2 regions of the Paenarthrobacter sp. TA1.8 genome follow, and region 2 is predicted to be linked to the other one. Evidence: predicted binding sites of a transcription regulator. Region 2 holds the regulator's gene; the other holds the start of a gene.

Region 1 (15,512 bases), 230 kb from region 2:
CCTCGCCGCTCTGGCGGATGCCGACAGCATCGCCACGGCCCTGGTTGAAGAACCAACCCACGCCTAACCACGCGAAACGGGAAGGGGGTGAACTGGATGGACACCGGATGCTGCACCGACACGGGCTGCTGCGACGAGGACGATCTGGACTGCTGCTGAACAGCGCCGCCCCGGCCTGCCGGCCCCACAAGGACCGGCAGGCACCCCGACCGAGCCGCCGATACCAACGTATGAACAAGAGGACAGCATGGATTCAGTGAAGAACCTTCCCATCGCAGTGATCGGCGCAGGCCCGGTAGGACTCGCCACAGCGGCGCACCTGCTCGAACGCGGACTCGAACCGGTCATCTTCGAAGCCGGCCCCACTGCAGGCGCCGCCATCGAACAATGGCGCCACATCCGGCTGTTCTCTCCTTGGCGGTTCAACCTCGACGACGCAGCGGTCCGCCTGCTCGAACCCACTGGCTGGGAATCACCCCGCCCCACCGCATTGCCCTACGGCGGCGAACTCATCGACAACTACCTCACCCCGCTTGCAGCAACACCCCAGATCGCTTCCCTGCTCCAGACCGGTGCCCGTGTCATCGCCGTCACCCGGCAGGGCATGGACAAAACCCACGTCCGGGACCGCGACACTACTCCTTTCGTCGTCCGCGTCGAGCACGACGGCGGAGAAATACGGGACCACACCGTGGCCGCCGTCATCGACGCCTCCGGCACCTGGGCCACCCGCAACCCGCTCGGCACCTCAGGCCTGCCCGCCATCGGCGAGACCACAGCCACTGACCGGATTTCCTCGCCCCTGCCCGACGTTGCTGGCCGCAACCGCGCCTCCTTCGCCGGTCGCCGCGCCCTCGTCGTCGGGGCCGGTCACTCGGCCGCGAACACCCTGATCAATCTCGCCGACCTGGCCAAGGACGAGCCCGATACCCGCATCCTCTGGGCCGTCCGCGGCGCTTCGGCTGAGAAGGTCTACGGCGGAGGGGACGCTGACGGGCTGCCTGCGCGCGGCCAGCTCGGCTCCCGCCTCCGTCGCCTGGTCGAAGCCGGAACCATCGAACTGCACACCGGATTCGGCATCGCTGCCCTGAAAAACCTCGACTCGCACGTGAGCGTCGAAGCCGTGGATGGACGCACCATTGACGCCGACGTCATCGTCCCCTGCACAGGCTTCCGCCCGGACCTGGAGATCCTGCGTGAAGTGCGCCTGGACCTGGACCCCGCTGTTGAAGCCCCTACCGAGCTCGGGCCGCTGATCGACCCTGAATTCCACTCCTGCGGCACGGTCCCGGCGCATGGTGCGAAGGTTCTGGCCCACCCCGAAAAGGACTTCTACATCGTCGGAATGAAGTCCTACGGCCGGGCACCGACCTTCCTGCTCGCCACCGGCTACGAGCAAGTCCGCTCCGTCGCCGCAGCCCTCGCCGGTGACCAGCAGGCTGCTGACACCGTCCACCTTGAACTGCCCGAAACCGGGGTCTGCTCCGCGGACGCCGGCACCAGCTGCGACGTCCCGGCTGCAGTCACAACGCAGGAGCCCGAGGCCCAGGGCGGTTGCTGTGCCGCACCCGAACCGGCATTCGTCGGCTTCCCGACCGGGCTCGCACATGGCCGCTCCGGCACCAGCAACCAATAGCCAGTCACCAAACCAACATTGGAGCACTGTCATGACCGACCACCAGGAAACCACGCTCGGCCTGCAGGACAACACCGAAGTACTCCATCGCATCAGTGACCGGCTCGCCGGACGTTACGCAGGGATCTTCGCCGCAGAAACCGTCGAACGCTACGTCTTCGAGTCCTACACGGCCCTGGCCCGCACAGCGAAAGTCAGCGCCTACCTGCCCGCGACAACCGAGCACTTCGCCAACGACAGGCTCCACGCCCTGGCCAAGTCCAAAGGCTCCCTGGCCTCCGAAGTCCCGGAAGTGTTGTTCGTCTGCGTGCAGAACGCCGGCCGCTCCCAAATGGCCGCGGCCCTGCTCACCGTCGAAGCCAAAGGCAAAATCCGTGTCCGCTCCGCCGGGTCCCTACCCGCATCAGAACTCGACGCCAACGTCGTGACAGTAATGAACGAGATGGGCTTGGATCTGGGCAAGGAATACCCCAAGCCGCTCACCGACGACGTCGTCCGCGCCTCCGATGTGGTCATCACCATGGGCTGCGGCGACTCCTGCCCGATCTACCCCGGCAAGCGTTACGAAGACTGGGAACTCACCGACCCGGCCGAGCAGCCCCTCGACACCGTCCGTGAAATCCGCGATGAAATCCACGACCGCGTTAAAAACCTGGTCGCCTCCCTCACGAAAGAAGCCGCACTCTAATGACCTCCGAACACCCCGCGGTCCTGTTCATCTGCAGCAAGAACGGCGGCAAATCCCAGCTCGCCGCAGGCCTCATGCGCGACCTGGCCGGGGATGACGTTACGGTCTACTCAGCCGGCACCAAACCCGGCGCGGCGTTGAACGCCCAGTCCGTGGAATCCCTGGCCGAACTGGGCATCGACGTCACCGGCGAGTATCCAAAACCGGTTACCGATGAAGTCCTCAACACCGTGGACGCCGTCATCGTCCTCGGAACCGAAGCCAAACTCGACCCACCGGCCGGCAAACGCTTCGAAATCTGGGATACCGATGAACCCTCCGAACGCGGCATCGAAGGCATGGAACGCATGCGCCTGGTCCGCGACGACATCAAGGACCGTGTCCAAAAGCTCTACACCGAACTCATCGAGAACACGCCCTAGTCCGCGCCTTCCAGAAACAAAATTGCCGCCAGCGGCAACGTATGCCCCGGGATCATCCAGGTCCCGGGGCATACGCCTATCTTCACCACGAACTGCTTCGCCCTGTCCTTTCTTTGACAACGGACCTTCCGGCGAACCGACGTGGGATTCCTAGTCGTGGTTCCAGACCTTGATGGAGGACAGGAGCAGGAGCAGGACGAGCAACGGGATGAGGACCAGTGAGGGGACAACCCCCAGCAGAAGCCCGCCGATCACTGTTCCGGTGATGGAGCCCAGGGTCATGGCGATGAGGAAACGCTTGTTCCCTCCGAGTACGGCGAAGCTCTTGTCCTTGCTGAAGCGGGCAAACGCGACAAGCATGGTCGGCAGCGAAACGGCCAGTGAGAGGCTACCTGCGATCTTGATGTCGGTTCCGAAGAGCAGCACGATCGTGGGGATCAGCAGTTCTCCGCCGGCTACTCCCATGAGAGCGGCCACGACACCGATGATGACCCCGGCCGCGATGCCCGCGATGGTCCGAGGACCCTCCGCGATTGCGAGCGGATCAACGGCAAAGAAATGCGTGTAGAAAAGCAGTGCTGCGATGAGTACGAGCAGCACCGCGATCACGCGGTAGAGGGTCTTTGACTTCAGCCGCGTAGCCCAATGGGCGCCGATCCAGGCCCCGACCAGACTTCCGGCCAACAAGTTCAGGACGATAAACCAGTACGGGGAAAGATCCCCGATCGGGATCGCGAAAAGCCGGGCCGGCAGCGCTGTCATGACGACGATCAGGCTCATGGCTTTATTCATGATGATGGCCTGCAGCGCAGCGAAGCCGAAAACCCCAATCAGCAACGGAAGCCGGAACTCCGCACCGCCCAGGCCGATCATGCCGCCCAGCACGCCAATGATGGCGCCGGCGAGGAAGACCAGGGCCGGAGAATGACGTCGTGCCGGTCCCTGGATCGACAGCGACTGAACTGTGCTTTTCATGAATCGAAAAGTATCAGTCCATGCGTTCTTCGTTGGCGTTCGTTTCGATGTGACGGGGACGCGCAGAGGTCTCTGTGATATCCGGTCGGAACCGGAGCGCAATCCACAAGCCACAGCGGCGACAAATGTAGGCAGGTTCCGACCCGATGGCGTGCAGTTTCCTGCGGCCCATCACCCTGCCACAGCAAGAGCAGGCGGCGGCGTCAGATTCCACTGTTCGTGAGAGCTTCCGTTAGCTGCTCAGTTGTAGGCAGGCCGGCAAAGCCCCGGGGAGTCATATAGATACGGCAGGCCAGTTCGCTTGAGGGCGCCCCTCCAGGGAAGATGTCGACCCCGTCGACAGTGATCGTGGGCGAACCTGCAAACCCGGTGTCCTTGATATCGGCTGCTGACTGAAGAAGACGCACGTGCACCTCAACCTCCGCACGCCCCAAGGCCAGCAATGCTTCTTCAAGACGCTCGTACGCCTTGACCGTGTTGGGACACTCATCTATATGAAGCAGTTCCACTCGCATGTGACCATTGTCCCCCGCCCGCCCACGTGATGCGGAGGCACAGGCCTAGATGTCAGGGGTTACCCCTAGAGTCCTCGGGAGAAGAACCATCAGCATCGCTATCGGAGCCCCCTTTGCCTCGCACCAACGCCCACACGGCCGCCCCTCGATCGGTCGTCAAAGCCCGAATAGCGCAAAAATGAATAACGCTAGTTACCGATATGACGGTTTCCAACTGGCGGGGCTGTCGAGTTTCGCACCACGAGCTGCGGTGTGAGGCGCCTGTCTGCGGCGGGCCCATCGGGATTGCTGAGGCGTTCCAGAGCAACGGTTCCCGCAATCTGCCCGAGTTCAACAGCATGGAGGTCAACGGATGTGAGGTCGATGCCGTGAAGTCCGGAGGTCCTCGAGTTGTCGTATCCCACAAGGGAAAGCTCGGACGGCAACGAAAGGCCCAGCGCGTACGCAGCCTCGCGGGCGCCCAAGGCGAGCTGGTCGTTGTGGGTGAATATTGCCGTTGGCCGGTCAGTCATAGCGAGCAATTTTGCGGCCGCCCGCTGTCCGGCGTCCTGCGTAAAGTCATCGGCCTCGAGCGATAGTGGCTTCAGCCCGGCGTCGCGCATGGTTTGTGCGTAACTCTGCCTGCGGACCGTATGGCCGTCGTAGACGGGGCCCGCCAGGTGGGCGATTCTCGTGTGGCCCAGCCTGATGAGGTGTTCGGTGGCTGCGCGGGCGCCGGCGGCATCGTCTGAATAGACGCTGTCCACGCCATCCACGGGACGCGTCACGCTGACCAGTGGAACGATCTTGGCCAATTCATGGACCCGTTCGTCGGAATCCAGCAGGGTGGCGGCAATGATTATCCCCACTCGCGCCTCAATCAGTGATTCCAGCGCGCCGTGGTCCTCGCCGTCAACAGACCGGGAGACACTCAGGATGAGCCGGTTGCCGTCCTGGGGCAGTGCCATGCGGACGCCGCTGAGGATGTCAGCGTAGACCTCGTTGCGGATGTCCAGGAGATGGAGCCCGACGGCGGACCGATGCTTTCGTGCGAGATCGGCAGCTACTGCGTTGGGTCGGTAGCCCAGACGCTTTGCGGCATCGAAGATCGCCTGTTTGGTTTCCTCGCTGACGCCCGGCGCACCGCGGAAGGCAAAAGACACGAGGGTTCGGGAGACGCCGACTTCCTTGGCGACGTCGCTTTGGGTGGCCGAACGATGGCGGTTGTCGATAACCATGCCCTCATCCTCCCATGGCGGAAAGTCTTGAACCCAGACATTTGTTAGTTTGACCTTACATTTAAGCCTTTCGCGCGTTAGTCTGTATTCAGAACGGGTGAATACGACCCGCACCACACTGACAAAGGAGTCTTGATGTCTGCCACACAAAGGCAGCGGGGAGCCGCCGATGGCGCCTTACTCCCTCCGCTGACAAATGGTCCGCACAGAAAGCGCCTCGGCCTCGTTGCCTTGGTAGCCACCTTCGGCGGTCTTCTCTTCGGCTACGACACCGGCGTTATCAACGGCGCACTGAGGCCTATGACCATGGACCTCGCATTGACGCCGCTGACAGAAGGAATCGTCACCAGCTCCCTTTTGTTCGGAGCGGCTGCCGGAGCGGTTGGCGGTGGGCGCTTGTCAGATGGTTGGGGTCGCCGCAAAACGATCATCCTGTTGGCCGTCCTGTTCTTTGCCGGGACCATTGCCTGCGTCTTCGCACCGAGCTTCGAAGTAATGGTGCTGGGGCGGGTCATCCTCGGCTTGGCTGTCGGTGGCGCCTCTACCGTGGTCCCGGTGTTCCTTGCCGAGCTGGCGCCGTATGAAATTCGTGGCTCTCTTGCCGGACGGAATGAACTCATGATCGTCATTGGGCAGCTCGCGGCTTTCGTAGTCAACGCCATCATCGGCAATGTCTGGGGTGAATTCGGGGGAGTCTGGCGCATCATGCTTGCGGTCGCAGCCCTGCCCGCCATAGCTCTGTTCTTCGGTATGCTGCGCATGCCTGAGTCGCCGCGTTGGCTCATTTCCAAGGGGCGGTCGCAAGAAGCGCTGGAAGTGCTGAAGACCATTCGATCCGTGGAGCGAGCCGAGGCTGAAATGGCCGATGTGAAGCACCTGGCTGACGAGGAACGAGCTTCAAAAGCAACCTCTTGGGGAGCACTCAAGGACAAATGGATTTTGCGCATTGTGCTGGTAGGTATCGGCTTGGGCGTGGCTCAGCAGCTAACCGGCATCAACTCGATCATGTATTACGGGCAGTCCGTGCTGGTTGAAGCCGGCTTCGACTCAAGTGGAGCCCTCATTGCCAACATTGCCCCCGGTGTCATTGCGGTGGTCGGTGGCGTCATTGCCTTGACGCTCATGCAACGGATTAATCGACGCACCACCCTGCTCCTTGGATTCACGCTGACCACCGTTTGCCACTTCCTCATCGGAATCGCCTCGATCGTCCTGCCCGTCGGCAATGCCGCACGCCCCTTCGTTATCTTGTTCCTGGTGGTGGCGTTTGTAGGATCCATGCAGACATTCCTCAACATCGCCGTGTGGGTGATGCTGTCCGAGATCTTCCCGCTGCATGTTCGCGGCTTCGCGATCGGCCTGTCGGTATTCTGCCTCTGGATCGCCAATGCCCTCCTCGGCCTCTTCTTCCCCACGTTGGTGGCGGGCGTGGGGATTACGGGAACGTTCTTCCTCTTTGGGATTGTTGGAATCCTGGCCCTCGTCTTCATCTACACGCAGGTTCCCGAAACCCGCGGACGCACCTTGGAGGCACTCGAAGAAGATGTGACCACCGGTGCCATCTACCTGGTGCACAAGAAGGAACCGGCAGCAACCTCTTAGAACTCCGCAGCGTTGGCATCCCGCCCGCCGGACTCCCGTAGTCCTGCGGGCGGGATGTCTTCTTGTCAGGGGCTGGCGGTACAGTGAAGGTATTCGAATATATGTTCGAATGTATGGCGTGTCGCGCACTCGGATGCGGGCGACGCGTGCTAGTGCGAGCCAAGGAGCGGAATGTCCAAGCCAGCGCTCATGCATCGCATGCAGGAGATCGCCCACGTGGATATCAACTGCTTCTATGCGTCGGCAGAACGTGCCTTCAATCCTGCGTTGGAGGGCAAGCCGCTGATCGTCCTGTCCAACAACGACGGCTGCGCCGTGACCAGGTCGCCTGAGGCCAAAAGACTGGGAATCGGACTCGGCGAGCCTTGGTTCAAGCTTGCTCCACGCGCCAAGGAATGGGGACTCATTGCACTCTCAAGCAACTATGAACTGTATGGAGACATCAGCTCGCGGGTGATGGAGCTCCTGGCCCGGTACTCAGCATGGCAGGAGGTGTACTCCATTGATGAAGCGTTCCTCGGAGTCAAAGGGCAACCCGAGGATCTGCTGGAGCTAGGGCGCACCATCAAAGCTGCCTGCCAACGACACGTGGGGGTTCCCGTTTGCGTAGGAATCGCGCGCACCAAGACGCTTGCCAAGCTGGCCAACAAGTGGGCAAAGCACAACCCGGCCTTCAATGGCGTGTGCCGGTGGGACTCCATCCCGGAGCCCCAACGCGAAGCACTCATGGCACGGCTCTCCGTGATCGAAATCTGGGGCGTCGCCACCAGGCTCACGAAACGCCTGAACGCGATGGGGATCTTCTCCATCCTGGACCTGGTCCGTGCCGACCCCGTGGCATTGCGGGACAAGTTCTCCATCGTCATGATGCGGACTGTGCTGGAACTGCAAGGCACCCCCTGCATCCCCATGGAGGAGGAACGGATCGGACGGGATCAACTGATCTTCTCCCGGTCCTTCTCCACACCAATAACCTCAGCAGCCGAGCTGCGGCAGGTACTGAGTGTCTATGGCCAGATGGCCAGTGCCAGGCTGGCCAAGCATGACCTGCAAGCCAAGCTGCTGACTGCCTTTGCGGCAACATCGGTCTACAACCCCAACGACAAATCGTTCCCCACTGTCAACGTCAAGCTGCCAATGCCCACCTCGGATCCGGTGTTGCTGACCAAGGCCGCGCATGCGCTGGTTCCAAAAATTCAGGAAGGCGTGAGGTACGCCAAAGCTGGAATCATGGTCACGGACCTCCGACCCAGCGGCAACCAGAAACCGCTGGAAATCTTCGAGAACCGGCATGAAGAACGGGGCATAGGCCCCTTGCTCGAGCAGGTCAGCAAGCGCTATGGCCGTGGCTCCATCGGTTTGGGCCATGCGGGCATCAAAGGCGGCCCGGACTGGTCCATGAAACGCGACATGCTCAGCCCCCGCTACACCACCAACTGGGACGAGCTTCCTTTGGTGAAGGCGGCCTAACGTGTCAGCGAGCGGGATTGGCCATCGGATCAGCCGATCACTTGTAGGACTCGAACACGATCGAGTCGAAGACGGTGCGTGCCTCTCTCATCAGCTCCGGATTGATCGATTCGTCGATATGGCCCACCGCGATGACAACCCGCTTACCGTTCAGGTCGACCACCCGGTAGGTCTCGTGTTCATTCTGATTCGAGTACCAGTGTGTGCAGTGGTACATCATTTCTGAGTGGATGCAGAACTTGCCGCTGTCGCAGGCCGTGATGTCCACGTCGCCCTCGACGGAGTGGTCGAACTCGAAGCCGGAGTAATCGCCCACCATGACCTTGACAGGAGGAGTGCTTGCCGTTGACGACTGCGCCGCCATAGCCCTAGTGAAGGCCCAGTCCGCAGGACCGACATCGGCAAGGGCACCCCTCCAGTTGCATGCATCCATCGACACATAGAACGCGGACCCAAGAGTCAGGTAGACGGCCCATTCAGCCGGGTGATCCGGGTCATCCTTTCGCAGGCTATTGCCGTCGAGAGCAGACCAGCCGCCTGGGACGGTGATCTGGAAAGGCTCCTTGTAGCCGTCGACGGGGACTAGATATGTGCCGGCGTCGATATCGCCACTCTTCGGCAGCGGCGGAACCGTGCGAGGGTCGCGACTCTCCGGCAGCGGTGGGTCCGTGCGAGCCTCCGTAATCGGAGAACTGGCAGACGGCAGGGATGCGTCGTAAGACTCATACTCGCACCCACCGAGACATCCAATCAGTGCGAAAGTCACCAAGGGCAAGAGATGGCGCGACCGCCGAGCGGCCTTATCGGGGGGTGTCATGGAACTCATTGATCCACCAGGCCGCTACAAGGTGCTGTGAGGCCCCGCAGCCGGGTGGCCCCGCGGGCGGTCCGAGATGGGATGCCGTCGCCTCAAGTCTCCTACGACAGAGAACCCGTGACAATGAAGAGTTCGACGGAGAAAAGTTCGACTCCGCGGGATCCCGGGAAGTCCCGAGCGACGTTCTACAGGCGGTCAGGAGTGCTTGGGGACCAGCAGGGCGACATTTAGCTCCGCAAAAGACCGCCGTTTATCGCCAACATTCACACCTAAGCCCGCAGCCGGTAGCCGCGCTTCACTACGGTTTCCACAAGTTTGCCATCAGGAAGGGAAGACCTGAGCCTGCTGACCGTCATGTCCAAAGCGTGTACGGAACCGCGCAGGTCCAGCAGGTCGGAGAGAGCTTCCCTGGACAGGACAGCCCCACCCGCGCCGAGCAGCGCCCGCAGCAGCAGGAGGGGAGCCGGTGCAAGGTCCACCACCTCACCGTTGATCCGCAGGCAGCGTCCACGGAGCTCGATGGTGGCGCTCTTGGTTTCCAAGCGCCGCACGTGGTTCAGCGAAAGATGTTCGGTAACCAGCCTGATGAGCGCACCCATGCGGTAACGATCAGGGATCAACGGGGTGAGCCCGGCGTCGACCAGCGGTTGAGCGGTGACCGGACCGACGGCCGCAACGGTTACCGGGCCCTTGAGAGCTTCGATGAGCTGGCGGTACAGGCCCATTTCATGTGCGGTGCTCCACATGGCGTCCACTGCCGGGGCGCTGGTGAACGTCAGGACATCGAGGTTTCCGCTGACCACGGCTTCGATCAGGCGCGGCAGTTTGTCTTCGCCGTCGGGCTTCACCCAGCGGTACGGAGTCACCGTCAAGACAGTAGCTCCGGACATACGCAGCCGTTCCAGCTGGCGGACGTCCGTGTAGCCGTGCAACTGGACGGCCACGGTCTTGCCGCGCACGCCTTCGGCCAGGAGCATGTCCACCAGTGTGGCGGTGGTTTCGTCACTGCTGATTCCGACGTCGGCAAGGCCAGCCGCCCGAACGGCACCGCGGGCTTTGGGGCCACGGACGAACATGCGGCAGGCGGACAGCGTGTCCAGCAGTTGCTCGCCGATGCCAAAGGAATCAGCGGCCTCACACCAGCGGCGCATGCCGTAGGCGGTGGTGGCGATGCAGATGTCCGGCTTGGCCTCGATGATGGTGCGGGTGTCCTCGATGAGGACCATGTCCTCCTGCACCGGGGCGATCTTCAGGGCGGGTGCGTGCAAAACGCTCGCACCGCGGCGCTCCAGTGCCTCAATGAGGTCGCGGGAGCGGCGGTGCGAGGTGACGCCAATGCGGAATCCGTCCAACGGCGCTTCTACGGCTTCGGCAACTTCCGGCGCGGCAGTAGCGTCCTGGACTTCGATGGCACGTGCAACAGTCATGTGTTCTTACCTTCAGGCTTCAAGGAGCGAAGCCGCGAGTCGGCTCAGTTCAGCGGATGCTTCGGCATGATTCCGGTTGGCTTCAGCAACCCGGACCACCTCGCCGATGACCAACACGGCCGGGTTGCTGCAGCCGGTGGCTGCCGTTTCGATGGTACCGAGGTCAGCGATGGTGGTGCGCTGTCCCGGCCGGTACCCACGTTCCACCACGGCCATTGGCATGTCCGAATTCATCCCCGCTCGGCGGAGCCCGGCCGCCAGCTGGGGCAGGGTGCCGATGCCCATGAGGACCACGATAGTCCCGCCCAGTCCGGCAAGGTGGGTGTGTTCCTTCTCCGTCAACGGGGCATGGCCGGATACCACGGTGAACATGTGGCTGACCTCGCGGTGCGTCACCGGGATTCCGGCTGCAGCGGGAACGGAAATAGCACTGGTGACACCGGAGATGACCCTCACCGGGACGCCGGCAGCAACACACGCAGCCACTTCTTCGCCGCCGCGGCCAAACACGTACGGATCGCCGCCCTTGAGCCTGACCACATTCTTGCCCAGCAGTGCAGCCTCCACCATCAGCTTCTCGATGTCCCTCTGAGTCACCTTGTGAAGCCCGGGCTGCTTTCCAACGTCCACGAGCTCCGCAGAGGTCAGATCAGCCAGTTCCTGATAGGGCGCAAGCCGATCGTAAAACACCACATCGGCATCGCGCAGGGCGTCCACAGCACCCACCGTGAGCAGATCCAGGGCTCCCGGGCCTCCACCCACCAGGGTCACGTGGCCCTCGGCGCCGGGTGCAGGCTCGAAGGCTAGGGGAATCCCGGCGTCGCGGCAGCGTTCCACCAGCGGCAGCCAGCCGGACCCGCCGTCGTCCACTACCGCCACCAGGAACGGGCGCTCGGGAAGCTGGCCGTCGCCCGGCACACCTTCCGGGGCGCTCAGCCGGTACACGTTGGCACCGGCGCTCTGGTAGCGGCGGACCGCCTGGCGGGCAGACTTTTCAGATCCCGTGACAAGGACGTCACGGCCGGTGAGATCAATGGTGAGCTGCATGGTGAACCCCTAGTTTTCTACGCCGACGGTTTCGCTGCGGACCGGGATAGTGGAAGCGATGAGCACGCCGCCCTTTTCCTCGTTGGTGGCCGGACGGATCTGGCCGCGCTCCGGAACAAAGGAAATGGATTCGTCCTTCTGGTTGGGAGCGTTGACGAACGAACGGAAACGGCGGAGGCGCTCCGGGTCCTTCAGGGTCTCGGCCCACTCGTCCTCATAGGTGTCGATGTGCTTGGCCATGGCGGCTTCAAGCTCGTCGGCAATGCCCAAGGAGTCGTTGACCACTACTTCCTCGACGTGCTTGATTCCGCCGTCGAGCTCTTCCTGCCAGCGCGCGGTGCGCTGGAGGCGGTCAGCGGTGCGGATGTAGTACATGAGGTAACGGTCGATGTACTTCAGGAGGGTTTCGTCGTCCAGGTCCTTGGCCAGCAGCTGGGCGTGCGCCGGGGTGGCGCCACCGTTACCGCCTACATACAGGTTCCAACCGTCGGCCGTGGCGATCACGCCAACATCCTTGCCACGGGCTTCGGCACATTCACGGGCGCAACCGGAGACACCCATTTTCAGCTTGTGGGGGCTGCGGAGGCCGCGGTAGCGCAGCTCCAAGGCGATGGCCATTGCCACCGAGTCCTGCACACCAAAGCGGCACCATGTAGAACCAACGCAGGACTTCACGGTACGAAGGCTCTTGCCGTAGGCCTGTCCGGATTCGAAGCCGGCGTCCACCAGTTCCTTCCAGATGTCCGGCAGCTGCTCCAGGCGGGCACCGAACATATCGATGCGCTGGCCACCGGTGATCTTCGTGTACAGGTTGTACTTCTCCGCTACGGCCGCGATGACGCCCAGGCCCTTTGGCGTGATCTCGCCACCAGCGATGCGGGGGACCACCGAATAGGTGCCGTCCTTTTGCATGTTCGCCAAGGCGCGGTCGTTGGTGTCCTGCAGCGCACCGCGACCGGCATCCAGAACGTAGGCGGAGTGCTGGCTGGCCAGGATGGAGGCAATGGTCGGCTTGCAGATATCGCAGCCCGCTCCGGTGCCGTACTTGGCCATGATGTCTTCGAAGGACGTGAGCTCAAGGACGCGGATGGCATCGAAGAGTTCCTGCCGGGAAAGGCTGATGTGCTCACACAGTGCCTTGGAGACCTCAATGCCGGACTTCTTCAGTTCGCCTTCAAGGAGCTTCTTGAGCATGGGAACGCAGGAACCACACTGGGTGCCGGCCCTGGTGCAGCCCTTCAGCTCGCCGAGCTCCTGCACCGGGGAGTTGCCCTCGCAGGCACCGCAGCCGTTGATGGTGTCACGGATAGTTCCGGCGGCCACGTTGTTGCAGGAGCACAGGATGGCGTCGTCCGGAAGTTCGGTTTCAGGGGCCTCGCCACCTCCGGCAGCGCTCAGGTAGGCACCCGGTTCGGCGGACAGTTCGCGGCCCAGAAGCGGGCGGAGGCTCATGTACGGGGAGGCATCGCCCACGAAGATGCCACCCAGGAGGGTCTTGGCATCATCTGTGGTGACAATTTTCTGGTAAACCCCACGCGCGGGGTCGGCGTAGACGATCTCCAGGGAGTGCTCGGTGCGGGCAAACGCGTCGCCGAAGCTGGCAACGTCAACACCGGACAACTTGAGCTTCGTGGCAGTGTCAAAGCCCGGGAAGGTTGCTTCGCCACCATGCAGGCGGTCAGCAACGATCTCGGCCATGGTGTTGGCAGGAGCCACGAGGCCCAAGCACATGCCTTCGAAGTTGGCCACCTCGCCGATGGCCCAGATGCCGTCCACTTCCGTGGCGCAGAAATCATTGATGACAACGCCGCCGCGCTGGCCCAGGCTAAACAGCTGCTCTTCACCTTCTGCCGCGCGGAAGAGGTCGTCCCGGGGCTTCACGCCGATAGCCACGATTACGAGGTCCGCGTCGATGGTCCGGCCGTCAGCCATCAGGACACCGGTGACGTTGCCGTCGTCGTCCGTGACTACCTCGGAGGGGAAGACGCCACCGTGGACTTCGAAGCCCTTGGCCTCAATCAGGCGGCCGAGCGCCTGGCCGGCACCCTCATCCAGCTGGGTGTTCATCAGCCACGGTGCGCCGTTGATGACGATCGGTGTGGCGCCCAGCTGTTCGGTGCCGGCAGCGGACTCAAGTCCAAGCAAGCCACCACCGATGGTGACCGCGTTGACTTTGCGGCCGAGCTTCTCGCGCAGCCCGGCGATGGCCTTGTTAATGGCCCAGACGTCCTCGAGGGTGCGGTAAACGTGGGTGTGCTCGGAACCGGGGATGGGGAGCCGGGCCGCGTCGGAACCCGAAGCCACTACCAGGTGGTCGTATTCGTACTTGTTGCCGGCGGCGGTGAGGACGCTCTTGGCCACGGAGTCGATCTTCACGGCGCGCTCGCCGGTGACCAAAGTCAGGGCTTCGTGGTCCCACATGGATGCATCGCCCAAGGTGAGGTCCACGCCGGTTTCCGTGAGGGCCTTGCTCAGCGCAACGCGGTCGTACGGGAGGTGTGCCTCTTCGGTCAGCACCGTAACCTGCCAACCTTCAAGTCCGCGATTGAACATGGCGTCGGCGAAACGGTGGGCAGCGGGGCCGCCGCCGACGACGACGATGCGGCGCGGGTTCTCTGTACTTGAAGTGTGTCCGGTCACTGGTGGGCCTTTCGCAGATGTTGCAGACGGATCTCCGCAACTTGTGGTTCCAGCCTAGGGACGGGCAGTTTCGCTTCAGTTTCCCTTTTGTTTCGTGATCTTAACTTCTGCATCACGAACGCATTTCGTGAGGTGTGAGGTCTCTTTTACGCGTTCGACACAAACGCGGACAACCGATGAAACACCCGGGTCCTAGCTTGGAGTAGTGGCCGCAAGTGTGGCCCGGTCCGGGGGAGTGACGGTGGAAAAGCCAACACCCGGACACAGTGAGAGGGGCTGAAATGACCGTAATTCTGGACCGTGCCGAGGACCTGACCACAACCGCCACATGGCACCGTGTTTGCCGGGTGGACGAACTCGAACTGGCTTGGGGCGAGGCTGCGTTGATCGCCGGCCGTCAGGTTGCGCTGTTCCGCACAGCGCCCACCGAGGTCTTCGCTGTGGCACAGCAGGACCCGGCGACGCTCGCCAACGTTATGGCCCGGGGGATCATTGGATCCCGCGGAAGCCGGCCGACCATCGCGTCGCCGCTGCACAAAGAGGTCTACGACCTTGAAACCGGTGAATGCTTCACCAACCCGGAACTCAAGCTCGACGCGTTCGCCACCCGTTTGGTGGACGGCTTCATCGAGGTTGAACTCTAGGAGTCCTATAAGCCCAAGGCTTCGCGGACGTCCCTGAGAACATCATCCAGGGATGTCCGCGCTGCCTGGCGTGCTGCGGGAAGTTCCGCCGCAGTTTCCACGGCCTGGATGACTTCCAGGTAGCACTTGAGCTTGGGCTCGGTGCCACTGGGACGGATGATGACACGACTTTGGTCCCGGGTCAGGTACAGCAGGCCGTCCGTGGGAGGCAGGGCTTCGCTTCCTTCCGCAAGATCGGTTGAAACCTCGACGGCGGAGCCTCCGAACGCTTCCGGCGGGTTGACCCGCAGGCGGTTCATCATGGCATCGAGCAGTCCCAAATCGGCCACCCGGATACTGAGTTGGTCGCTCGCATGCAGTCCGTGCACTAGATACAGGTCATCGAGGGTGTCGAAGATCGTCTTGCCCTCGG
Region 2 (15,512 bases):
CCTTGATGTCCTCGACGTCGGCCATCAGGGCTTCGCGGTGGTTGAGCGCAGCCAGGGCCGTTGCCTGAGTGACGGCAGACAAGTGGTACGGAAGGCGGACCAGCCTGATGGCGTCTGTGACTTCCGGGGCTGCCGCCATGTAGCCGAGCCGGGCACCTGCAAGGGCGAACGCTTTGCTCATGGTGCGCGAGACGATCAACCGCTCGCGTCCTGGCAACAACGTCAAGGCGCTCGGAGTATTGTCGTGCGCGAACTCGTGATACGCCTCGTCCACGATCACGATGGCCTGGCTCGCTTCTCCGGCCTCGTAGACGGCTTCGACAACGTCCAAGCCCAACCCTGTACCGGTTGGGTTGTTCGGTGAGCACAGGAACACGATGTTGGCGCCCGTTTCCCGAACCTGCGCGGCGGCCGATTCGGCGTCCAGCCCGTAGTCGTCAGCACGCACTCCGCGGACATACTCCGTGTCCGTGCCACTCGCCAGAAGGGGGTACATGGAGTACGTGGGCGGGAAACCGAGCGCTTTGCGTCCCGGTCCACCAAATGCCTGGAGGATTTGCTGCAGGACTTCATTGGATCCGTTGGCGGCCCAGATGTTGTCCGGAGAAAGTTCGTGGCCAAGGTACTCGGCCAGCGCTTCCCGTAGTTCAGTGAACTCGCGGTCCGGATAGCGGTTCAGTCCTGTGGCCGCCGCGGCGACAGCCTCGGTGATGGCGGCCTGGACATCCGCGGGGACGCCATGAGTGTTTTCGTTGACGTTGAGCAGGATGGGGACGTCAAGCTGCGGTGCGCCATAGGGGCTCAGTCCACGCAGGTTGGTCCGGAGGGGAAGTCTGTCAAGTCGCTCAAGCTGGTCACTCACCATCACAGTTTAAGGGGCGGCCCGGACTGCCGACTAACTGTGACGCCGGGCGATCGGTTCCTTCGGACTGTGGACGACTCAGTTTGCAGGGACGAACAGCTGCTGACCGGGCAGAATGCGGCCGCCGCGGAGGTCGTTCAGCTGGATGATCTCCGCGATGACATCACGCGGGTCCCGCTCCGGAGCGGCGGCGCCGGCGATGCCCCAGAGGGATTGCCCCGGCTGGACGGTGACAGTGACTGCAACGGGCGGACGCAATTGGGACTGGGAGTCCGACGCCTTGGCCGGGGAGTTGATAAAACCGGCGAGGGTCAGCAGCGCCGCCACCAACAGCATTGCCGGGATGCCGAAGAAGACAATCCGTCCCCGCCGGGTCAGACGCAGGCGAGCGGGCGCCTGAGTGGTGCGGAATTCAGCGAACGTAGTGACTGCGGACATGAGCTGAGCCCTTCTGAGCTATTGCCAGGTTCCGGGGTGCCCGGAGCTTGGCGGCCAATTCTTTGCGTTCCCGTCCTCTGATCCCGGATGTTCGAACACTCTGTTCGAACATTCGGCTCCAGCATCAGGTTTATAGAACACATATTCGAACCTTGCTATGACATTTTTAGCACTTATCAACGAACGGTGTCGAGACTCGCTAGAACAAATGTTTGATAAACGCCTGTGCCTGCCCTACGTTTGAGTGAAGAAACAGCACTGTTTCAGTGGAACAGGAGGGTCTGACATTTTTTGCAGACCCAACGACCCCGGGCTCGCCTCGGGCGGAATGGAAAGGCATTGGCGAACATGGCAGCGAAAGCCACAGGCGGCGGGGCACCCCTGCGGAGCCAGCAGCCTCAGAAGAGTCCCAAGAGCCTGACTGTCCGGCAGAAAAAGATTCTGGAGACCATCCAACGGTCGGTCAACGACAACGGATACCCGCCCAGCATGCGCGAGATCGGTGACACCGTGGGTCTGGCCAGTTTGTCGAGCGTCACTCATCAGTTGTCCCAATTGGAGAAGCTTGGCTACCTCCGCAGGGATCCCAAGCGTCCCCGCGCCATGGAAGTCCTGATGCCGCTGACCCTTGATGGTGGCACCATTCCGGGCGTGGAAGCGCCCACCACCCTTCGCAGCGCGGGGGGCCTTGCCGTAACAGAGCTAGCCAGTGCCAGTGATACCGCCATGGTCCCGCTGGTGGGCCGGATCGCGGCCGGCGGACCGATCCTGGCTGACCAGACGGTGGAAGACGTGCTGGCGCTCCCCCGCCAGCTCGTGGGGCATGGCGAATTATTCATGCTGAAGGTGGCTGGCGATTCCATGATTGACGCCGCCATCTGTGACGGTGACTGGGTTGTGGTCCGCCGCCAGAATGACGCCATCAACGGCGACATCGTGGCAGCCCTGCTGGATGACGAAGCAACCGTAAAGACCTTCCGTCAGAGGGATGGCCATACGTGGCTGCTTCCGCAGAACACGCAGTACGAACCCATTCTGGGCGATCAAGCCACCATCATGGGCAAGGTAGTTTCGGTACTGCGCTCCCTTTAGGAGCCCTACGGGGCTTTAGCCGAGCCCAGGCGCTCCAGGACGCCACGGACCACTGCCCGGTCCGTCGTTGCCCAGAACGGCGGCAGGGCGGCACGCAGGAAGCCTCCGTAGCGTTCCGTCGAGAGCCGCGAGTCGAGCACTGCAACTACTCCTTTGTCTCCTGTTGAACGGATCAGGCGGCCAGCACCCTGCGCCAGTCGGATGGCAGCATGCGTAGCCGATACGGCCATAAAGCCATTTCCACCTGATTGCGCCACCGCACGTGAGCGCGCAGTCATGAGGGGATCATCGGGCCGCGGGAAGGGAATGCGGTCAATGACCACCAAGCGGCACGAGCCACCCGGAACATCTACGCCCTGCCACAGTGACATGGTCCCGAAGAGGCATGTGTCAGGCTCATCCGCGAACTGCTTCACGAGGGCCGCCATGGTGGATTCGCCTTGGCAGAGGATATCCACGTCCAGCCGGAGCCGCATGGCGTCGGCTGCTTCTTCGGCCGCACGCCGTGAGGAGAACAAACACAAGGCTCCCCCGCCGGAGGCACGGATGAGGTCTTCCAATTCGTCGAGCGCCTCGGGGGAAGTACCACGACCGGGTTTTGGGAGGTGCTTGGCCACATACAGGACACCCTGTTTGGGATAATCAAAGGGCGAACCCACATCGATCCCGGTCCAGCTCGGGGCACCGTCGCCGATGAGGCCGAGGCCACCTGCTGCCGGTTCGAAAGCCGAGCCGATGGCCAGCGTGGCGGAGGTCAGCACCACCGTGTGGCCGGCGAAGAGACCCTCGCGAAGCCGCCCGGCAACGCTGAGCGGGGCGATGTTGAGCAAGGCGGGAGCAGTCTCGTCCGGTTGGGAATAGCCCTGGTGCGGGTCGAACGTGCTGTTCCTGGAGAACCATACAACTTCGCGGTTCTCCTTGGCGGCCAGCATGCGTTCGCACAATTCCAGGATCAGCATGAGCCGTGAACGCGCCAACTGCCGTCCGCCGTCGACTGCGTTTGATGAATCTGTCTTCGAATCCGAGAGCGCAGCGCGCGTGGCCTCCCGCAACTGGTCCAGACAGTCGAGCTGTTCGTCGTTAAGGCCGTTGGGCAACAGCCCGTTGGGCACGCCGGCGATGGCCATATCCAAGCGCTCCGCGGCAGCGTTGAGCGCGTCCACTGTAATGGCCGTGTGTTTGCGTGCACTTGATGCCGCCGCGTGAACCATGGCCACCGACAACTGGCCTGAAACAGCACCGGTCACGCGGTCCTGAAGTTCATGCGCCTCGTCAACCACCACGACATCGTACTCAGGCAGCACGGCCAGGCCTTCAAAGGCACTGACGGCCAGCATTGCGTGGTTGGTGACCACAACGTCGGCTTCACCCGCCCGTGAGCGTGCCAGCTCGCTGAAGCACTCTTCTGCTACGGGACACTTCTGGGCGCCCAAGCACTCCATGGACGTCACGGATACCTGACGCCAGGCCCTGTCGGTGACCCCTGGCATGAGTTCATCGCGGTCTCCGGTAGCGGTCTTCTCAGCCCATTCCCGAAGACGGACTACTTCCTTACCCAGCTGTGATTGCGGACCGCCCATGGAAGCAGCAAAGTGGGGCACGCTGGTGTCCTCGCCGAGGGAGAACAGCTGCCCTTCGGAGGGCTCTTCGCTGGGGAACCCGCCTTCGAGCTTCTGCAGGCACACATAATTTGCCCTGCCCTTGACGAGCGCCACATTGACCGGGCGCTCAAGGGCAGGGTTGATGGTCTCCAGCAGCCTGGGAAGGTCCCGCCCAACGATTTGGGTTTGGAGTGCCAGGGTGGCGGTGGACACGAGAGTCGGTTTATCGCTGTCCATGGAATGGGCGATCAACGGAATCAGGTAAGCCAACGACTTACCTGTTCCCGTTCCCGCCTGGACCAGCAGGTGCTCCCCGGTCTCGATGGCCCGGGTGACGTGCTTGGCCATTTCGTGCTGGCCGGCACGGCTTTGTCCGCCCATGCCGGCAACAGCCCGATCCAACAGTTCGAGGGTGGTCTTCTCCCCCACCGATTCGACGGCGTCCGCCGCCACCTTCTCAACCATTACTGACGAATGACTCCAGTTCAGCGGCCAGGCCTTCGCGCACCATGACAACTACCCGGGTCCCGTTCTCCTCATGCTCAGTGCTGAGGATTTCCGAGTCGGAACTGTGCAATTTGCTGATCATTTCCCCGCGGTCGTAGGGAATGAGCAGTTCAAGGCGCACGCCGGGCCGGGGAATGGACCGGCTGATGTCTTCCAGCAGCTCCGCGATGCCCTGGCCCGTCCGGGTGGACACAACAGCATGGCGGGGCTCTTTCTGCTTGAGGCGCTCCACCACGAAGGGATCCGCGACGTCCACCTTGTTGAGGACGATGATCTCGGGAACCTTGCGGGCATCAACCTCGGTGAAAACGGCCCTTACCGCTGCAATCTGTCCCTCAGGATCGGGGTGCGATGCATCCACCACATGGAGGATCAAGTCCGCATCCGCAACTTCCTCCAGCGTGGAGCGGAAAGCCTCAATGAGCTGGGTTGGGAGTGAACGAACGAACCCAACGGTGTCTGCGAGTGTATAGCCGATGCCGTCCGGGGTTTGCGCCTTACGGACTGTGGGATCCAGGGTGGCGAACAGGGCGTTCTCCACCAGGACACCTGCGTCAGTCAGGCGGTTCAGCAGGGACGACTTCCCAGCGTTCGTGTACCCGGCGATGGCAACAGACGGAACCGCATTACGACGGCGGTTGGCACGCTTGGTCTCACGCGCAGGCTTCATCGCAGCGATTTCGCGACGCAACTTGGCCATGCGGGTGCGGATTCGGCGCCTATCAAGTTCGATCTTGGTTTCACCAGGACCACGCGAACCCATTCCAGCGCCTGCTCCACCCACCTGGCCACCGGCCTGGCGGGACATGGAGTCGCCCCAACCGCGAAGCCTCGGGAGCAGGTACTCGAGCTGTGCGAGCTCCACCTGCGCCTTGCCTTCGCGGCTCTTTGCGTGCTGGGCAAAGATATCCAGGATCAGCGTGGTGCGGTCAACTACCTTGACCTTCACAATGTCCTCCAGGCCGCGTCGCTGCGAGGGCGCGAGCTCAGTGTCCACAACCACAGTATCTGCGCCCGTGGCAGCGACGATGTCCTTGAGCTCCTGGGCCTTACCGGAACCAAGGAAGGTCCCGGGGTCCGGCTTCTGCCGGCGCTGAACCAAACCGTCCAACACCTCGGATCCGGCGGTCTCTGCAAGTGCCGCCAGCTCGCGGAGGGAGTTCTCAGCGTCCGCGAGAGTCCCCTCAGTCCACAGACCGGCCAGTACGACGCGCTCCAGGCGCAACTGCCGGTATTCGACCTCAGTGACGTCTTCAAGTTCGGTTGACAGTCCTGCGGTACGGCGAAGGGCGCGGCGTTCGGCCAAATCTTCCTGGTCGCCGTCGTAGATACTGTGTTCACGGTCCAGCGTGGAAATCGCCTGCGCCTTGCCGAACACACCGTTGGCGTCGTTGTCGTCGGATGCCTGCGCAGGTACATCCTTGGAAAGAATCCGGTCGATGACGGCCTGGATTTGTTCAGGACTCATGTCCTGGGCGTCGGAATCGGATCCGGAGTGCTTCTGGGTGGTCATGGTCTCCTTAGACTGTTCGGCAATTCCAGAATAGTGCGGTTTCGTGCTCGATGGGGCGCTATTCGCGCTGGGCTGACGGACATCGGCCAAAAGGGCCTCCTGTGTACTGGGCAGTCGGTGCCTTTCGGAGGCAGGGGCTGCTGGAATGTGGCGTGATTGACTCCGCGGGGAGGATCCTTTGGCCAACGTGAGGATGCTCTGCCCGCCCTACGCGTTTAGCCGGATGGATACAGCTGTCCACTAGGGTGCGGAGCGGAATCTTCAGAGCGTCCGGCTCCAAATTCTGGAGTTGCCGGACTGAGCCAGTGGGACCTGCCGGGCGGAAAAGCCGGCCGGGCTGAAATGCCAAGCGGGCCTGCGTCGCGGGCGGTACCGTCAAACGCCGGATGACTCCGGTGTTTGTGGGCTGATTACTCGAAGATCAAGAACATGCGTTCCACTTTAGCAGCCATTGTCAAACCTGCTGCGGAACGAGGCAGTTTCCCAAGCCGACGATAGCCAACTAATCTGGCAAATTATGGAGTCTGCACACTATTTCACTGCCCAACCTGCCGGACCATTCACCCGCAAGCCACTCACTGTGGAACTCGCAGGAGCCACACGCCAGCTGCAGACCTCGTCGGGAATCTTCAGTCCCGACGGCGTGGACAAAGGCACGGCAGTACTTTTCTCCGAGGTTCCACCGCCGTCACCGAAGGGCCACCTGCTGGACATCGGCTGCGGCTGGGGTCCGATTGCCCTCACCTTGGGGCTGATGGCACCACATGCCAAGGTCCATGCGGTGGATGTGAATGAGCGTTGCATCACGCTGACCAACGAGAATGCGGCGGCGCTCGGACTCACCAACGTCACTGCCAGCCTCCCGCACGAGGTAGACCCCGCCGTCGAGTTCGACACCATCTGGTCCAACCCGCCCATCCGCATCGGAAAAGACGAATTGCATACCCTCCTGCTGACGTGGCTGCCCCGGCTGGCGCCGGGCGGTAACGCCTGGTTGGTTGTCCAGAAGAACCTGGGCTCCGATTCCCTCCAGCGGTGGCTGGCCACCGAGCTGGACAGCTCCTACACGGTCTCCCGTGAGAGCACATCCAAGACGTTCAGGATCATCCGTGTCAGGAAAGCGTCCCAGTAGCCACGATGACGGCTGGGCCACTAAGTTCAACGTGCTCGCGGCCTCCCGCACCAGGGAAGAACTTCACACCTACGACGCCGCCCGGTACCTTCACGTGCCAGTCGTTGGGAGCCGTATCACCCGCCCAGTGACGAATCGCGACGGCGGCGGCGCAGGCGCCTGTGCCGCAGGATTGTGTCTCCCCCACGCCGCGCTCGTGAACGCGCATGGTGATGGTTCCTACGCCGTCCTCCACCAGGGGCTCGGCGGGAACCACGAACTCAACATTGGTTCCGTTTGCGGGCTTGGGATCCACCACGGGGGCCTTGAACAATTGTGTGGCTGAAAGCTCGCTGACTTCTGCGAGGGCAACTACCGTGTGGGGGTTGCCCATACTGACTGACAGACCGGGCCTTGCCACTTCCAGGCCGTCGGCGCTTACCAGCGCATCCATGGCCTTGCTGGTGGCCTCCTGGGGGAAGATGAACTCCCATGGGCCCATATCCACGGCATAACCGTTGACTGTTCTTACAACCTTTTTGACGCCGCCACGAGTGCCGATGGTGAGCGTCTGACCGGGCCCCAGGTTCACCAGGTTCTCCGCAATCAGGAAATGGACGAAAACGCGTACGCCATTGCCGCACATTTCGGACAGCGAACCATCTCCGTTGCGATAATCCATGAACCACTCGGCTTCGGGATCCTGCTCAAGGGCGACACGACCTTCAGGGAGAAAACGGGAAGGAACTGCCCGGATGAGGCCGTCACCCCCGATGCCCACATGGCGGTCGCACAACTGCGCGACCTGCTCGGCCGTGATCTCGTGGGCGTCACCGGGATCAGCGATGAGGACAAAATCATTGCCCGTTCCGTGACCCTTGGAGAACTCCAGCCCGGCGAGGCTGGAAAGTGGCACTGGAGCACCGGCAGTTGCGGGCTGCGGGGCGGGAACTGCGGCGGTTTCGTCCATGGATCTAGGCTACCTGCCACGGCTCTTTGGCCAGAAATTGCAGCGGTTAGGTCGTGGGCGCGCTGGCCCCATTGACAGCATTGGCTGCCTTAGCCACAAGCTCCGGATCCTGCCAGTCGAGCCAAGTGATTCGTGGATCGGCCCGGAACCATGTCAGCTGGCGCCGCGCAAATTGCCTGGTTGCCACGATGGTTTCCTCGGCGGCGGCATCCGCAGTCATCCCGCCGTCCAGGACCTTCAGGAATTGGGCGTATCCTAAAGCGCGCGAAGCTGTCTTGCCGCTCCTCAAACCGACGGCGTCGAGTCGTTCGACTTCCTGTTGGAGTCCTGCATCTACCATCCGATGCACCCTCAGTCCCAGACGTTCCCGCAGTTGCTCCCGATCGACCTCGAGACCGATCTGAAGTGCTGGCTGGAAATACTCGCGCTGTGGCATGAACGAGCTGAAAGGGCGGCCAGTGAGACCGTGCACTTCCAATGCCCGGATCACTCGTCGTGCGTCTCCAAGGCGGGCAGCCGAGACGGGATCGACTTCCTCGAGGCGGGCCCGCAACGGCGCAAGCCCTTTGGTTTCGCATTCTTCTTCCAGCTGCCTGCGGAGCACGGGATCGGTACCCGGGAATTCCAGCACATCCAGTGCCGCCCGCACATATAGCCCGGATCCGCCCACAAGGATGGCGCGCTTTCCCCGTGAATGGATATCATGGATGGCCGCGCGGCATTCATTTTGGAAGTCGGCCACACTGGCTTCCTGCGTGACGTCCATGGTGTCCAACAAATGGTGTGGCACACCTCTGCGCTCTTCCACTGTGATCTTGGCAGTTCCAATATCCATGCCACGGTAGAACTGCAAGGCGTCGGCGTTGATCACCTCGCCGTTCAGGGCCAGAGCGAGGTTGACGCCCAGATCCGACTTACCGGAACCTGTGGGACCAACAACGGCGATGACAGGCTGGCGGGGTTCCGAACTGGCAAACGACATGCTGTCCTGGCTCACGGGCCTAGGCGCGGCGAACCGGCAAGGCCGGCATGCCCAACGCCACGCCCGTCTTGCCTGACGCCGATCCTGCAGCCGGGACGCCGCACGAATCAGCCTGCGAGCGATCCCAGGCATCGCCTGCACGGGAGCGGCGCAAGAGGTAATCCTCTGTTGTTGCCGGGTCAGCTACAAGATGGAAGGCAGCGGCCTCGGTAATGGTCACGGTGACGAAGTCACCCGGCCGCGGGGTCTCAGCTCCGACCGGCACGGAGAAGTGCACCAGCCTTTGGTCCTTCGAACGGCCGGACAACCGGTGTGTTTCGCCGGCTTTCCGCCCTGACTGCGCTGTAACCAGGACTTCAACTTTCCGCCTCAGCTGCTTGGCGTTCTCTTCTGCGGCAATACGGTCCTGTAGGGCCGTGAGGCGTTCGTAGCGCTCCTGCACCACGGCCTTGGGGAGTTGCTCTGGAAGGTCTGCAGCCGGCGTGCCGGGCCGCTTGGAGTACTGGAACGTGAAGGCGGAGGCAAACCGCGACTTCTCCACGACATCCAAGGTCGCTTGGAAGTCTTCTTCGGTTTCACCGGGGAACCCGACGATGATGTCGGTAGTGATGGCAGCATGCGGGATGCGTTCCCGCACTTTGTCCAGAATTCCCAGGAATTTGCTGGAACGGTACGAACGGCGCATGTCTTTCAGTACCTTGTCCGAGCCGGACTGCAGTGGCATATGCAACTGGGGCATGGCGTTGTGTGTTTCGGCCATGGCGTCAATGACATCATCCGTGAATGCGGCCGGGTGGGGGCTGGTGAAACGAACACGTTCCAGGCCTTCGATTTCACCGCATGCGCGGAGGAGTTTGGAGAACGCCTGGCGGTCACCAAATTCCACACCGTAGGAATTCACATTCTGGCCAAGCAACGTGACTTCCACAGCCCCGTCATCCACGAGAGCCTGAATTTCCGCCAGAATCTCGCCGGGACGCCGGTCTTTCTCCTTGCCACGAAGCGAGGGCACGATGCAGAACGTGCAGGTGTTGTTGCAACCCACGGAGATTGACACCCAACCTGCATACACCGAGTCTCGCTTGGTGGGGAGCGTTGACGGGAACACATCCAAGGATTCGAGAATCTCGAGTTGCGCCTCATTGTTGTGCCGGGCGCGGTTCAGCAGGGCCGGCAGCGCTCCCACGTTGTGCGTTCCAAACACGGCGTCCACCCACGGCGCCTTCTTCACAATGGTTTCCCGGTCCTTCTGGGCCAGGCAGCCACCAACAGCAATCTGCATTCCGGGGTTTGCTTCCTTGACCTGCCGAAGCTGGCCAAGGTTTCCATAGAGTTTGTTGTCTGCGTTCTCCCGGACAGCGCATGTGTTGAAGACCACGACGTCGGCCACTTCACCTTCAGCGGCCACATAACCGGCTTCTTCGAGGAGTCCCGCCATGCGCTCTGAATCATGGACGTTCATCTGGCAGCCGAAAGTACGAACCTGATAGGTCCTGGGCTCGGCAGAAGGAGTGGCGGCAGCTGTTGGGGAGGGAATGGTCAAACTCACTACTCAAGGGTACCGGCTTCTGCCAAAACCTCACCGACGATCCTGAACGCCATGGAGGGGGCGTACCCCTTGCGGGCCAACATTGATGCAAGCCGGCGCGTGTACTTGTCCCGCTCTGCCCGATCTGACAGATCCATGCTGGGCCGCAGTTTGCGCTGAACGAGCTCCCGGGCAGCCGATTCCTCGTCCTGGTCGCTGAGTTGCGACAGGGCTTCCTCTGCCGCATCCAGCTCTATGCCTTTGTCTGCCAGTTCCCGACGAATGGCGCCTTTGGCAAGCTTCTTGCTCTGCGAACGGCTGCGGACCCACATCCTGGCGAACTCAGCATCATCGATCAACTGAACTTCTTCGAAGCGGTCCAGAACTGCCTCCGCCACGTGCTCGGGAACGTTCCGTTCAGCGAGTTTCCGGGACAGTTGCAGCCGGCTCCGCGGCGCCATCGTCAACTGCCTCAGGACGATGGCACGCGCCACGGATTCGGGATCAGGTTCGGGATCGGCCGCAACGGAAGAATCCGGCTCCGGCCCTCTCCTAGCCGTCAACGGCCTTCAGCTTCGGGGAATCTTCTTCAGTCTTTACAACGCCCACGCCAAGCTTTTCCTTGATGAGGCGCTCCAGTTCCTGGGCGAGCTCAGGGTTGTCACGCAGGAATCGACGCGAGTTCTCCATGCCCTGGCCCAGCTGATCGCCGTCATACGTGAACCACGAGCCCGACTTCTTGATGATGCCGTGCTCCACACCCATGTCAATGATGCCTCCCTCACGGGAGATGCCCTGACCGTAGATGATGTCGAACTCGGCGATCTTGAACGGCGGAGCCATCTTGTTCTTGACGATCTTTGCCTTGGTGCGGTTACCGACGGAGTCAGCACCCTCCTTGAGGGTCTGGATGCGTCGAACGTCGATTCGCACTGAGGCGTAGAACTTCAAGGCCTTGCCACCGGTGGTTGTTTCCGGGGATCCAAAGAACACACCGATCTTTTCACGCAACTGGTTGATGAAAATGGCGGTGGTCTTGGTTTGACTCAGGCGGCCCGTGATCTTACGCAGGGCCTGGCTCATGAGTCGAGCCTGGAGGCCAACGTGGGAATCGCCCATTTCGCCTTCGATTTCGGCACGGGGTACCAAGGCAGCTACGGAGTCAATGACCACGATGTCCAGCGAGCCGGAGCCCACCAGCATGTCCATGATCTCCAATGCCTGCTCACCGGTGTCCGGCTGGGAAACCAAGAGTGCATCCGTGTCCACGCCAAGCTTGGCGGCGTAGTCCGGGTCAAGTGCATGCTCGGCGTCAATGAACGCTGCGATGCCACCTGCGCGCTGTGCGTTGGCAACAGCATGAAGGGCCACGGTGGTCTTACCCGAGGATTCCGGACCATAGATTTCCACCACGCGCCCCCGGGGCAGGCCGCCAATGCCAAGGGCGACATCCAATGCAATGGAGCCTGTCGGAATGACCTCAATCGGGGCGCGGGTGTCATCACCCAGGCGCATGATGGAGCCTTTGCCGAACTGCTTGTCGATCTGGGCAAGCGCTGCTTCGAGCGCCTTTTCACGATCCGGGGTTGCCGCCATGGTTCACACCTCTGATGCTTTCTCGCTGTGGAGTGGCCCGAAAGGCCGCTTTCCTGTCATGTCTGACGCTATTACGGTGCTCTGACATTTTTAGTAGCCGGCACCGGCTATGTGGATAACCCGGGCTGCCGGAAGCTCTGGAATGCGTCTTTCGAGATCAATTTTCCTCTCACAGGAGCATATCCCCATCCGAACAGATATTCGAACAATGTTCCGGCGTGTCCCACCTCGGACGGCAGTCCGCATCGCATGCCGGAGTTCAGTTGGAAGCCGGCTTGATGTCCTTGCCCAGCCTGCGTTCGGGGGGAACGTCCTGGACCTCGCACACGGCCAACCAGACTTCGCGGGGTTGGTGGCCGGAGGCCAAAGCCTCTACGGCAGTTCGCCCGCCAACGCCGGCGAGTACCAGGGAGTTGGCCAGGACCCGGGAGTAGCCTGCCCCGAATTCGTCGTCCATTAATCGCCAAAAGTCACTTGCCCTCACGGATAGAGTCTCTCATGGCGCCGGACTCTAGAATGGTTGCCATGAGCAATCCTCTCCAGAGCACGCCAAGTCCGGCCGTGCCAGGCGACGCCGCGGACGACGCCCTCCAGCAGGTGGAACACCAGCTGAGCCTGCTCTGGCGCCGCGCCCGTTCCATCTCGCATCAGTTGTCACGCCAGGTACATCCGGACATGGAACCGGCCGCCTATGGGCTCCTCACGGTCATCCGCAGGGAAGGTCCCATCCGACTCACCGACCTCGCCACCTGCATCGGAGTGGGCAAGCCTTCCGTGAGCCGCCAGATTGCCTTCCTGGAAAGCATCGGCCTCGTCTACAAGGAAGCCGATCCCCAGGACGGCAGGGCGCAGTCCATCCGTTTGACGGAAAAGGGCGAAGAGAAGATGCACCAGGTTCAAGATGCCCGCAGGCAGGTCTTCCGTGAACGGCTCGGCGAATGGCCCCTCGAGGATGTCCAGACACTTGCTGACTACATGGGCCGCCTCAACGCCATTTACGGGGACGGCGTGCTTAACGTGAAGGAACCGGAGATCGACGTCGAGGACAAGCCCGCAGGCGTTTGAGCAGCACCCGCCGCAACCGACACCCCAAATTCAACGAAAAAGGTCCCCAGCCTGAGGCTGGGGACCTTTTCCATGGTTTTGCTGGAACGCTTACCGGGCTCCGGAGAGCATTCCTTGCGGGAAATCATCCGTGAGGTCCAGATCGCGACCGTAACGCTGGGAGAATTCCTGCGGAACGGTGTCCGGAACTGCAACACCTTCTGCGACGGCCACGCGATCGCTGACTTCGCGAAGCATGTGGGACAACGGAACATCCAGGGCTGTGCAGATAGAGGACAGGAGCTCGGAAGAAGCCTCCTTCTGGCCGCGTTCAACTTCACTCAAGTAACCAAGTGAGACGCGGGCGCTGTGCGAAACCTCGCGGAGGGTACGGCCCTGACGCTGGCGGACATCGCGCAGTACATCACCGATCTCGTGGCGTAGTACAACCATTTTGCGCTCCTTCTGTTCGCTCTGTGCCTGATCAGCCAAGCCCACATCCTTCCAGCGGACAACGCCGTTCACGGATACGGGCTGCTTTACCATCTGTATCGCCTTGCTCCCTCATTCATCCGGTTCGCTGGCTGGCGGACCGGGTTGGTTTTTACATCCTAGGCGCCCCGGCTCTTCCGAAGCGACACAATGACACAACTATTGGCAATCAGTTTTTGTTCCCGACTACTTTACGAACGGTAACCAACGTCACTCAGTGCAGCAAGCAGACGCGCCAAGGCGGCCTCACAGGCCTGCTCCCTGATGGACTGCCTGTCCCCCGAAAAACTGTACTCAAACGATTCGGTTCCGGATCTGCCGGCTATTCCGATGAACACGGTTCCTACTGCTTTGCCGTCGTGGGGCTCGGGTCCCGCCACACCCGTGGTGGAAATCCCGAGATCGGCGCCGCAGACGCGCCGGGCGCCGTCGGCCATTGCCTCGGCCACCTGCCCGTCCACTGAGCCGGCGTCCGCAAGTAGTTCCTGCGGAACTCCCAGCACACCGGCCTTCACTGAGTTCTGGTAGGCAATCACGCCGCCTTGCAGCATCCCTGATGCTCCCGGTGTGTTGGCCAGCGTTGCCGCCACCATCCCGGCTGTCAGTGACTCGGCTGTAGCCACAGTGAGCTTGTTACCGATGGCAATAGCGACTGCCGCCGTCGCCGTTTGCGCGGCGGCGGAAGCGCCGTCATTCAGCGTCATGCACGCCGCCCGGCCGCGCGAAGCTTCAGCGCTTGGATGACATATTCGACGCCGGTCCACAAGGTGATGGCCAGCGCCACCATCATCACCCAGAAGGCGACGTCGCCCAGCCAGGGAACGATCGCCTTCAGCGGCAGGATGTAGAGGAATATGGCTACGGTCTGGATTACTGTCTTCAGCTTGCCACCGCGGGAAGCCGGCATGACGCCGTACTTGATAACGACGAACCGAAGAGCGGTAATCCCCCACTCCCGCACCAGGATGAGGATGGTGACCCACCAGGGCAACTCTCCCAGGATGGATAGGAGAACCAGCGCGGAACCGATAAGCAGCTTGTCGGCGATGGGATCGGCAATCTTGCCGAAATTGGTGATCAGGCCCCGCGCCCTGGCGATGTCGCCGTCGAGCTTGTCCGTATAGATGGCCACCGCGAAGGCGACAACAGCCGCCCAGCGCCAGATCCCGTACTCGCCGTCGTCGGCCACAAGGAACCATACGAAGAACGGAACCAGGACGATGCGGAGCATCGTCAGGATGTTGGGCAGGTTCCAGACGTCGGAGCTGCTGGAAGTCGCGTTATCACCCTCGGCTGTAGTCACCCCACAAGGCTACCTTCTTTAGGCTACCTTCCCGTGAGCGACCAGGCGTCTTCTCCGCCCTCTTCGTCGTCGTTCGGGCCGTCCGCGCCGTCGTAGTATTCGATGGCTTGCGTCCGGTTGTCCAGGTCCGCCTGGACAAGGTCTTCGGCATAACCTCCGACGGCGATGTTCGAGTTCGCGTTGTCGCTCAGGGCCGCAGTGTGCGCGTCGGGCGCCGCGGGTGACTCCTGCCCCTTCATCGCGGCAAGCACCGCACCGAGGTCATCGGGCTTGACCAGGACGTCGCGCGCCTTGGAGCCCTCCGAAGGACCAACAACGCCACGGGACTCGAGGAGGTCCATAAGGCGGCCGGCCTTGGCGAATCCCACACGAAGCTTTCGCTGGAGCATGGACGTTGAGCCGAACTGCGTGGTCACCACAAGCTCTGTTGCCTGGAGCAGGACCTCGAGGTCGTCCCCAATGTCGTCGTCGAT

Evidence for each region. The regulator LexA, encoded in region 2, represses DNA repair genes until DNA is damaged. The targets are predictions, from matches to a motif close to TCGAACANNTGTTCGA.
Region 1: a site for LexA is predicted at 7,149-7,164, ahead of ACNAOT_RS07150 (Y-family DNA polymerase). Genes of this name have one in related genera too.

Annotation. Positions count from the first base shown of each region.
Region 1 covers NZ_CP184287.1:1,494,944-1,510,455, forward strand. Annotated here, with positions in the region: gene trxB (thioredoxin-disulfide reductase) at 1-67, shown strand, start outside; gene ACNAOT_RS07115 (FAD-dependent oxidoreductase) at 248-1,636, shown strand; gene ACNAOT_RS07120 (arsenate reductase ArsC) at 1,668-2,324, shown strand; gene ACNAOT_RS07125 (low molecular weight phosphatase family protein) at 2,324-2,746, shown strand; gene ACNAOT_RS07130 (sulfite exporter TauE/SafE family protein) at 2,897-3,721, opposite strand; gene ACNAOT_RS07135 (thioredoxin family protein) at 3,925-4,236, opposite strand; gene ACNAOT_RS07140 (LacI family DNA-binding transcriptional regulator) at 4,425-5,453, opposite strand; gene ACNAOT_RS07145 (sugar porter family MFS transporter) at 5,589-7,055, shown strand; gene ACNAOT_RS07150 (Y-family DNA polymerase) at 7,227-8,525, shown strand; gene ACNAOT_RS07155 (hypothetical protein) at 8,563-9,351, opposite strand; gene ACNAOT_RS07160 (uroporphyrinogen-III synthase) at 9,612-10,769, opposite strand; gene cobA (uroporphyrinogen-III C-methyltransferase) at 10,782-11,816, opposite strand; gene nirB (nitrite reductase large subunit NirB) at 11,826-14,456, opposite strand; gene nirD (nitrite reductase small subunit NirD) at 14,738-15,100, shown strand; gene ACNAOT_RS07180 (phospho-sugar mutase) at 15,106-15,512, opposite strand, start outside.
Region 2 covers NZ_CP184287.1:1,723,763-1,739,274, reverse strand. Annotated here, with positions in the region: gene ACNAOT_RS08160 (histidinol-phosphate transaminase) at 1-862, opposite strand, end outside; gene ACNAOT_RS08155 (LysM peptidoglycan-binding domain-containing protein) at 941-1,300, opposite strand; gene lexA (transcriptional repressor LexA) at 1,649-2,392, shown strand; gene ACNAOT_RS08145 (ATP-dependent DNA helicase) at 2,398-4,458, opposite strand; gene hflX (GTPase HflX) at 4,451-6,013, opposite strand; gene ACNAOT_RS08135 (class I SAM-dependent methyltransferase) at 6,531-7,145, shown strand; gene dapF (diaminopimelate epimerase) at 7,126-8,094, opposite strand; gene miaA (tRNA (adenosine(37)-N6)-dimethylallyltransferase MiaA) at 8,141-9,076, opposite strand; gene miaB (tRNA (N6-isopentenyl adenosine(37)-C2)-methylthiotransferase MiaB) at 9,096-10,625, opposite strand; gene ACNAOT_RS08115 (regulatory protein RecX) at 10,625-11,167, opposite strand; gene recA (recombinase RecA) at 11,157-12,200, opposite strand; gene ACNAOT_RS08105 (DUF3046 domain-containing protein) at 12,460-12,684, opposite strand; gene ACNAOT_RS08100 (MarR family winged helix-turn-helix transcriptional regulator) at 12,726-13,265, shown strand; gene ACNAOT_RS08095 (helix-turn-helix domain-containing protein) at 13,356-13,790, opposite strand; gene ACNAOT_RS08090 (CinA family protein) at 13,928-14,440, opposite strand; gene pgsA (CDP-diacylglycerol--glycerol-3-phosphate 3-phosphatidyltransferase) at 14,437-15,039, opposite strand; gene ACNAOT_RS08080 (DNA translocase FtsK) at 15,063-15,512, opposite strand, start outside.